DNA from 4 places in the Salinivibrio sp. SS2 genome. Region 4 is predicted to be linked to each of the others. Evidence: predicted binding sites of a transcription regulator. Region 4 holds the regulator's gene; each other region holds the start of a gene.
What was found. The regulator CRP, encoded in region 4, controls carbon source genes, mostly activating them, when cyclic AMP is high. The targets are predictions, from matches to a motif close to TGTGANNNNNNTCACA.

Region 1 (2,207 bases), on a different contig from region 4:
AACGACGTGGCGTGATCCCGTTGGTCACGTTTTGGATACGGCCCGGATAAAGCGCATCAAATTCAGGGAAGAGATCGCGTTTTACCAACTCAGAGTGCAACGCCGCCACACCGTTGACCGCGTACGAGCCAATCACACAGAGGTTTGCCATGCGCACCATGCGCTCGCCCTGATCGTCAATCACAGACAGCACTTGCTGTTTGCGGACATCGCCCGGCCATTTCGCAGCAACGTCTTGCAAGAAGCGGTGGTTGATTTCAAAAATGATTTCCATGTGACGCGGCAGCAAGTTCGCCATTAACGACTCGCTCCACGTCTCCAGCGCTTCTGGAAGCAAGGTATGGTTGGTGTAAGCAAACGTCTGGCTGGAGATAGACCAAGCGTCATCCCAGCTCAAATGATGCTCATCCAACAGCACTCGCATCAGCTCAGGAATGGCGATAGTCGGGTGAGTATCATTCAACTGAATGGTTTCATAATCTGGAAGGGCAGCCAGTGGGTGGCCAGCATCTAAATGGCGACGAAGAATATCCCCAACGGAGGCCGCACTGTGGAAGTATTGCTGCATCAAACGCAACGTTTTACCCGCATCATGATTATCGTTCGGGTAAAGCACTTTGGTCAGGTTGCCTGCATCAATCGCGGCTTGTTGCGCACGGGTATAGTCACCATCATTGAAGGCATCGAGTGCAAATGGCGTCAGTGCTCGACCTTCCCATAAGCGAAGTGGATAAACCGTATTACTTTGATAGCCCACGATAGGCAGATCCCAAGGCATCGCTTGAATATGAAGGCTAGGAACCCATTCGCGGCGCGTGTGACCGTTTTCTTCAATCACCGCTACGTGGCCATAAAAGCCAACCGTTTGGGCAAGGTCAGGACGAACCACTTCCCACGGATAGCCTTCTGGCTCACGCCACGCATCCGGTGCTTCTTGTTGGGCGCCATCTTTAAATGATTGACGGAACAGACCATACTCATAGTGCAAGCCATAGCCGACCGCTGGATACTGTTGGGCTGCGAGCGAGTCCATAAAACACGCGGCCAAGCGGCCCAAACCACCATTCCCCAACGAAGGATCACGCTCTTGCTCAAGCAAATCGGTCAGGCCAAACCCAAACTCGCTGACCACTGCCGCAATTTCATCGTAAAGCCCCATGCTGATCAGGTTGTTGCCCGTTAAACGGCCAATCAAAAACTCAAGGGATAAGTAGTTCACACTCTTCGCTTGTTTGATGGCTAAATCGTTTTCTGTCGCAACCAGATCACTGGTGGTATGTTCGGCCAGCGCGCGGCCTAAGGCGAGATACCAATCGCGCATCTCAGCGGTTTCGGGGGTGCGACCAAGCTGCGTCAAATGCTGGGTCATACTGGCTTTAAAGGCGCTTTTATCAAATGCGTGTTGCTGTTTAGGCGTCATGTCATCGCTCTCGTAATGGAAGAAAATCTCGATGACAGTCATCCTGCCCAAGCCTGTCGATGCAAACATCCTCCCGAGACAGGAGGAGGAAAGGAGGAGTTGTCAGGGCGTAGAGAGCCACATCACAAGCTGTGAGTGAGCTTGCTCTCATCAATGGAGGAATTTCGTGATATTGAGGTGATAAAAATCACAATTTGAGGGAACACTGACCAAAATACGGCTGTGAAAAAAGAACAATCCCTTTTGTTAATTTTGTGCGCTAACGCAAATTGTGGGGGCATTCATCGTCTCTGGCGTGTAACATCTTCTATATTCCGTATCCGAAACAATAAAATTAGTGACTTTAATCACAATTAAAAGGCGTAGCTGCACCAAAATAGAGCAATTGCACCATTATCAGCGCTGGATCATAGTTTGTGACAGACCAGTTACATACACTTGCGTACAAGGATAAACGCGGCAAAGCCGCACTCGCTGTAAAGGACCTTCTCGCTATGTGGATCCCGTCAAAACTTACCCGTCCCGGCCGTCTCTACAATGCCATCTTGCGCCCGCGCGTATTGGATATCCTCCAACAAGCGCCACATTACAAATTGGTGTTGTTCCGCTCGCCGGCAGGTTACGGCAAAACCACCATGGCCGCACAATGGCTCGCCGATCAAAACCATGTCGGCTGGTTCAGCATTGATGACAGCGACAACGACAGCTTCCGCTTTATCAACTACTTGTTGCAAGCATTAAATAAAGCGACCCACGATGGGTGCCCCAATACCGTTAAGCTAGCAGA
Region 2 (2,207 bases), on a different contig from region 4:
CTGACCCAACACAGGGGCAAGCAACACAGTGACCATGCCAGCAATCATCATCACCACACTCGACACCACCCCTTCGGCATGGCCTATCTGATAGGCTTTAGCGGTGCCGGCTCCGTGTGCTGATGCGCCCAAACTTGCGCCGCGTCCTAAGCGCGAGCGAATCGCAATCACGGTCAGAATACTTTCACCAATCGCCATCCCAATCACTCCAGTGAGAACCACAAACAGCGCGGTGAGATCGCTTTGCCCGCCAATCGCTTTGGTGGCTTCTACGGCAAAAGGGGTGGTGATTGAGCGCATCGCCAAACTGCGTTGCAGCAGTTCAGACAGCTCAAACACCCGCGCTAGCACCACAGTACTGGTAATCGCGACCAGCACCGACACAGTGACTCCGATTGACAGGGATAACCAATGGCGGCGGATGAGCGCGCGGTTATCATACACAGGGATCGCAAACGCTACAGTCGCCGGACCCAGAAGCCACAGCAGCCAGTATGATTGCGCCATGTAGTCTTGATACGGAATATTAAACCCGACTACCACCGCGACAATCAGCAAGGGCGCGAGCAACAATGGCATCACCAGAATCGAGGGATGACGGCGATACAGCCATTTGCTCATGTAATAAAAGCCAAGAGTCATTAAAAAGCAGGTAACGCTTAATAACGAGGCGTGAAGCCAAGCAGGTAAAGCAGACATCATGGCTTAGCACTCCGGTTTTAGATCAGGGTGGTGCGTGTGGTGCTGGTTACTGCGGCGGCGCGCCATTTTAACCTCAAAACGATACACTTTATCGACCACCCAAGCGGTTGACGCAATCACCATCGCGGTACTTAAAATCAGAACAACCATGATCTTACCGCCTTCTTGCAGCAATAAATCTTGGTAGTTGACCACCGCCACCACCGCCGGCACAAAAAACAGCAACATCTCGGCTAACAGCCACGCTGCCCCGCGACGTAACCAATCGGCACGGACAATTTTCAACATTAATGCGCCTAACAACAGCAACATACCGGTGAGGTTGGCCGGTAGTGGAATAGCAAAGGTTGTGACCAACCAATCAGACAAAAACCAAATGCCTGCTAAGACAAAGACTTGCAGTAAGGTAAGTAAGGCGTTTTTAATCAATTGCATCGAAGGCGTGCCAAGAATCTGTGAGATGGCTCATAGTTTACGTCTTGGCAGAGAGTGAATAAAGTGACTTTTTTTTATTTAAACTATGCCAAAATGGCATGATTAACGATTAGCTTTTAAGGGCCGTTTATGGATATTCGTGCGTTGCGCTATTTTATTGCCTTGGTGGAAAAGCAGAGCTTTACTGCCGCATCGGCGTCGTTGCATGTAACGCAACCGACAATCAGTAAAATGGTGCGTAACCTTGAGCAAGATGTGGGTCAGCCGTTGTTGCACCGAGAGGGAAGGCGGTTTTGGTTAACCGATGCTGGTGAAGTGGTGTATCAGCGTGCGCAGAGCATTATTGCTGAGTTCGAGCAGCTAAATTCCGAGCTCGATGATCTCAACCAACTGGCGCGCGGCCAGCTTAGATTGGGGATGCCACCGATGATAGGGCCGCTGTATGCCAATGTGTTGCGTGAGTATCGTCAGCGATATCCGAATGTGGCGCTCAGTATTGTTGAATACGGGGGGCGGCGCACCGAACAAGCGCTGATCAATGGGGAGATTGATGTGGCAATCACCATGCTCACCGACACCCAGCCCGAGTGCTTGCAAAGCTTACCCTTACAAACTCACCCCATTTATGCAGTGCTGCCCAACCAAGCCGTGTGGCGTGCGCAAAAAAGCCTGACATGGCAGGCAGTGAAAGATGAGCCGTTTTATCTATATAGCGCCGAATTTACCTTAAGCGACCGGATTATTGCCCGCTGTGAAGAGCACGGTTATCAGCCCACCATTGCCGCGCGTAGCAGTCAGTGGGATTTTTTAGCCGCCTTGGTGAAAAGTGGTGCTGGGGTAGCGTTTTTACCCGCGCCCTTATGCCAGCGCCTTAGCGCCAGCTTGGAGGACAGTGAATTATTGCTAGTGAAACCAATAAGCCCAGCGATTGAATGGCAACTTGGGTTAGTGTGGCACGGCGAGCGCTATGTCTCACGCACCGCCGAGGCCTGGATGCAGTTGTGCCAGTCGACAGAGGTGCATCGATAGACTCAGTGCTTTGATCCACAATGCCTTTTAGTACGCAATAT
Region 3 (2,207 bases), on a different contig from region 4:
ACAAGGCAAAGGTCACAATGACTTGGCTTTGCACCGACAAGTTCGCTTTGATATCAGCAAACGATAAGAAGGCAACAAACTCGTTAAGCGCAATTTTCTGGCCAAGTAAGTTACCCACGGTGAAGATCTCGTGCACCGGTACACCGGTGAGTAGTGCCAGCGGTGAGAACAGGTAGCCAAACAGCATTTCTAGGCTTAGACCGTCAATGTCGACCAACTCACCTAAACTACTCAGCCCAGCGTTTAGCATCGCAATCACGCTGATAAAGGCCACCAGCATGGTGCCCACAGCCACCGCGACTTTCATGCCGTTCATCGCGCCGCTGGCGAGGGCGTCAATCGCATTGGCTTGGTCGCTGTCACTGATCTCTACATGGTTTTGTTCTGCGGGCGTCTGTGTTTCCGGCACAATGATTTTTGCCATCAAAAGTCCGCCGGGGGCAGCCATAAAGCTCGCGGCAATCAGGTATTTCAAATCGACACCCATCGCCGCATATCCGCCTAACACACTACCGGCGACCGAGGCCATGCCTCCCACCATCACAGCGAAGAGTTCAGAGCGTGTCATTTGGCTAAGAAAAGGGCGAACTACCAAAGGAGATTCGCCCTGAGAAAGAAAGATGTTGCTGGTTGCCACCAGAGACTCTGCTCGGCTGGTGCCGAGTAATCGCTGTATGCCACCGCCGAGAAGTTTAATAACCCACTGCATAATGCCGAGATGATAAAGGAGGGATATCAGCGCACTGATAAAAATGATTAGCGGCAGAACTTTAACAGCGAAAATAAACCCATCGTTGGCGAGAGGGCCAAACACAAACTCAATGCCTTCGTTGGCAAATGAAAGCAGCTTCGCCGCGCCATTGCTCATAGAGCCCAGCATGGCTTGTCCTACTGGAATGTAAAGCACCAGTGCGGCAAAACCCGCTTGTAGGCCAAATGCCCCAAGCACTGTACGCCAGTTGATCGCTTTACGGTTAGAGGAGAACGCATAGGCGCACAAAAACAGAGCGACGATGCCGGCCGCACTATAGAGAAGTTGCATAAATAGAATACCTTGCCGTGTTGTGTTGCACTTGCGGTACAGATGAGTACGACACGCTGCCAAGGCGGCAAGAGGTTCCATCATGCGTTTCATCGTACCGCGGGTTCGGTGAAGGTGGGCCCAACCTTGGACACTTTTTCTTCAGCCGCGAATCGCGACACAGCCACTCTTTGCCTTTGGGCTGGCGAAGAGCGCATGTTGGGCGGGCATTCTATTGTGATTTGAATCGCATTTCCAGCTAAATTTGGCTTTTGATCACATTTTATTCTCAGCCGCTCACTGAGCGCTACGACGATGGTCGGATAGGCTGCGAGACGGGTTTTTGGCAAGATTGATTGACACAGATCGCTCATATGTTATTGATAACCTGCTATTGACAATAAAATTAATCAAATAGCGATAAAAACAAACACAACAACGCAATTATTATAAAGGAAACAATCATGCAAACCGTCTCTCCTCATGAGGCCGGGTCGCGTCTCTCTGTGATCCAACGTGTTCGCGCCTTGGGGCCGGGCATTATGATGGCCGCTGCTGCCGTGGGTGGCTCTCATCTGGTTGCCTCAACCAAAGCCGGTGCCATTTATGGTTGGCAATTGGCCGCATTAATCCTGCTGGTAAATCTCTTTAAATACCCTTTTTTCCGCGCAGGCGTGCAATACACAGCAGGAACCGGCGAAACCTTAGTAGAGGGCTATGCCCGCCTCGGCCGCGGGTATCTGTGGCTTTTTATCGTGCTCAGCGCGGTATCCGGCGTGATCAATACAGCCGCACTGACTTTATTTAGCGCCAGTCTGCTGAGCTATTTTGTGCCGTTTGATCTTTCCCTGACCGCCCTTTCTATCATTATCGTAATGACTTGTTTGGTCATTCTAATTGCTGGCCATTACAAGGCGTTGGATTGGCTATCTAAAGTGATCATGGCGACGCTTACCTGTGCCACCTTGGTCGCGGTGACTGTAGCAATCGGCAACCCTGTCGCGGTTGAACCTAATTTTCAGGCTCCGTCCATTTGGTCAGTCACGGCGATTGGCTTTATCGTGGTCACCATGGGTTGGATGCCCGCCCCGATTGAAATTTCTAGCATCACCTCGGTGTGGCTAAAGCGTAAAGCGCAATCTGAGCCCATTAATGCTAAAGCGGCGCTGTTTGATTTTAACGTCGG
Region 4 (2,207 bases):
GGATTCAAAAGTTTGTCCGCGATACGCGCGACCGAGGCCATTCCCGCGAGGCTGTCACGGACTCGATCGTGCGCTCCATGGATGATTATTTGCACTACATTACGCCGCAGTTTTCTCGCACACATATTAACTTCCAACGTGTCCCGACCGTAGACACATCCAACCCGCTGAATGCAAAAGGGATCCCTTCACTCGACGAAAGCTTTGTTGTGATCCGCTTTCGTGGCATGAAGAACGTCGATTTTCCTTATTTACTGCAAATGATCAGTGGCGCCTTTATGTCTCGGCACAACACGCTGGTCGTGCCCGGCGGTAAAATGGGATTTGCGATGGAGCTGATTATTCGCCCCTTGATCCAACAGTTGATTGAGAAAGGCAAGATAGGTTAACCGCCGTAGCGCACTTAACGTGTATTACTTCTCAGGTCGTGATCTTAGCCACATTTTTGCCGATTTTTTAGGCGGTTGGCTTAGATCAAAATCAAGAAATCCAGATAGAAAAAAGATACACTCTTGTTAACATACAGTGAGCTTGTAGCCTGCGCCAAGACCTCGTATTCTGTGCATTGGACTGATGGGTTTCCATTCAGACAAAGACAGGACGTCGTTGCCGGGCAACACATGCAGAGGAAATAAGTTATATGGTTCCAGGAAAACCTCAAACAGACCCTACACTCGAGTGGTTCCTTTCACATTGTCATATTCACAAGTACCCGTCCAAAAGTACTCTGATCCATGCAGGGGAAAAGGCGGAGACCTTGTACTACATCGTGAAAGGTTCTGTGGCCGTACTAATCAAAGATGAAGAAGGCAAGGAGATGATCCTGTCTTACCTTAACCAAGGTGACTTCATCGGCGAACTTGGTCTGTTCGAAGAGGACCAAGAGCGCACCGCATGGGTACGTGCGAAATCACCTTGCGAAGTGGCAGAAATTTCATTCAAGAAATTCCGCCAGCTGATCCAAGTTAACCCAGACATTTTGATGCGTCTGTCCTCTCAGATGGCGCGTCGCCTGCAAGTGACCAGCCAGAAAGTGGGAGACCTTGCCTTCCTGGACGTGACCGGCCGCATTGCGCAAACCCTACTTAACTTGGCGAAGCAACCTGACGCCATGACTCACCCTGACGGCATGCAAATCAAGATCACACGTCAAGAGATTGGTCAGATTGTTGGTTGTTCGCGTGAGACGGTTGGGCGTATCCTTAAAATGCTGGAAGAGCAGAACCTTATCTCAGCTCACGGTAAAACCATTGTGGTTTACGGCACACGCTAATCCTCGCGTGTTGCGACAAAACCGGCGCTTTTGCGTCGGTTTTTTTGTTTTTATTGACTGGAAACTAATTACCTAAGTTCTACACTTCAGAAACGACCCATCTAACAACTGATTAACAGGATGTCGTTTATGAGAAGCTTACGTCAAACCCTTGCTGCATTGCTACTCGCGGCGGTTTCTTCAACTGCTGCGGCGAATATCACCATTGTCCATCCAGAACCACGGGCTGGCTCTGCCCTCGATTTATACGCTATCGACTTGATTGAGTTTTTAGCGGAAAAATCGGGTGAGTCTGTCACTTTACAGGCCTTTCAAGGCCAAATTGGCTCTCAGTCTCGTAAAGTGGAAATGCTAAAACAAGGACGACTGACGGTAGATTGGCTCGGGGCCGACCGTACCCTTGAGTCAGAGTTACTTCCCATCCGTTATCCAGTCTTTCGGGGTCTATTAGGCCATCGCTTGTTCATTACCAATCAAGCCACCGAACCCAAGCTTGCACAAATCAGTGACCAAGCTGGGCTCAATAATCTGACCATGATCCAAGGGCAAGGCTGGGCGGATGTGAAGGTCTTGCAGTCGGCGGGATTTCGGGTTCGAGAAATCTCAAGCTTTGAGAATATCTTTAAAGGCGTCGATACCGGACGGGCCGACCTCTTCCCGCGTGCGCTTATCGAGCCTTTTAGCGAGCTGGCAGAGCGACCTCAATATACAAATCTGTTGGTTGATCCGCACTTAATGCTAATCTACCGCTTCCCAATGTTCTTGTTTGTATCGCCCCAAAACCCAGAGGTAGCGACCATGCTCAACGATGCCTTTGCGGCCGCCTATCAAGACGGATCCTTCATCGAATTTTTTGAGAATGCCCCTCTGGTAAAAGAGACCTTTGAGAAAGCCAATATTGGTGAGCGCACCTTTATTCGGGTCGACAACCCAC

Region 1: a site for CRP is predicted at 1,555-1,570, ahead of BGK46_RS14370 (glycogen/starch/alpha-glucan phosphorylase). Genes of this name have one in related genera too.
Region 2: a site for CRP is predicted at 1,157-1,172, ahead of BGK46_RS13155 (CidA/LrgA family protein). Genes of this name have one in related genera too.
Region 3: a site for CRP is predicted at 1,258-1,273, ahead of BGK46_RS08175 (NupC/NupG family nucleoside CNT transporter). Genes of this name have one in related genera too.

Annotation. Positions count from the first base shown of each region.
Region 1 covers NZ_MEBP01000113.1:16,582-18,788, forward strand. The annotation lists gene BGK46_RS14370 (glycogen/starch/alpha-glucan phosphorylase) at 1-1,420, opposite strand, end outside; gene malT (HTH-type transcriptional regulator MalT) at 1,915-2,207, shown strand, end outside.
Region 2 covers NZ_MEBP01000103.1:6,030-8,236, forward strand. The annotation lists gene BGK46_RS13150 (LrgB family protein) at 1-699, opposite strand, end outside; gene BGK46_RS13155 (CidA/LrgA family protein) at 706-1,137, opposite strand; gene BGK46_RS13160 (LysR family transcriptional regulator) at 1,267-2,166, shown strand.
Region 3 covers NZ_MEBP01000074.1:44,980-47,186, reverse strand. The annotation lists gene BGK46_RS08175 (NupC/NupG family nucleoside CNT transporter) at 1-1,042, opposite strand, end outside; gene BGK46_RS08170 (NRAMP family divalent metal transporter) at 1,486-2,207, shown strand, end outside.
Region 4 covers NZ_MEBP01000097.1:16,493-18,699, forward strand. The annotation lists gene BGK46_RS11970 (phosphoribulokinase) at 1-389, shown strand, start outside; gene crp (cAMP-activated global transcriptional regulator CRP) at 641-1,273, shown strand; gene BGK46_RS11980 (hypothetical protein) at 1,403-2,207, shown strand, end outside.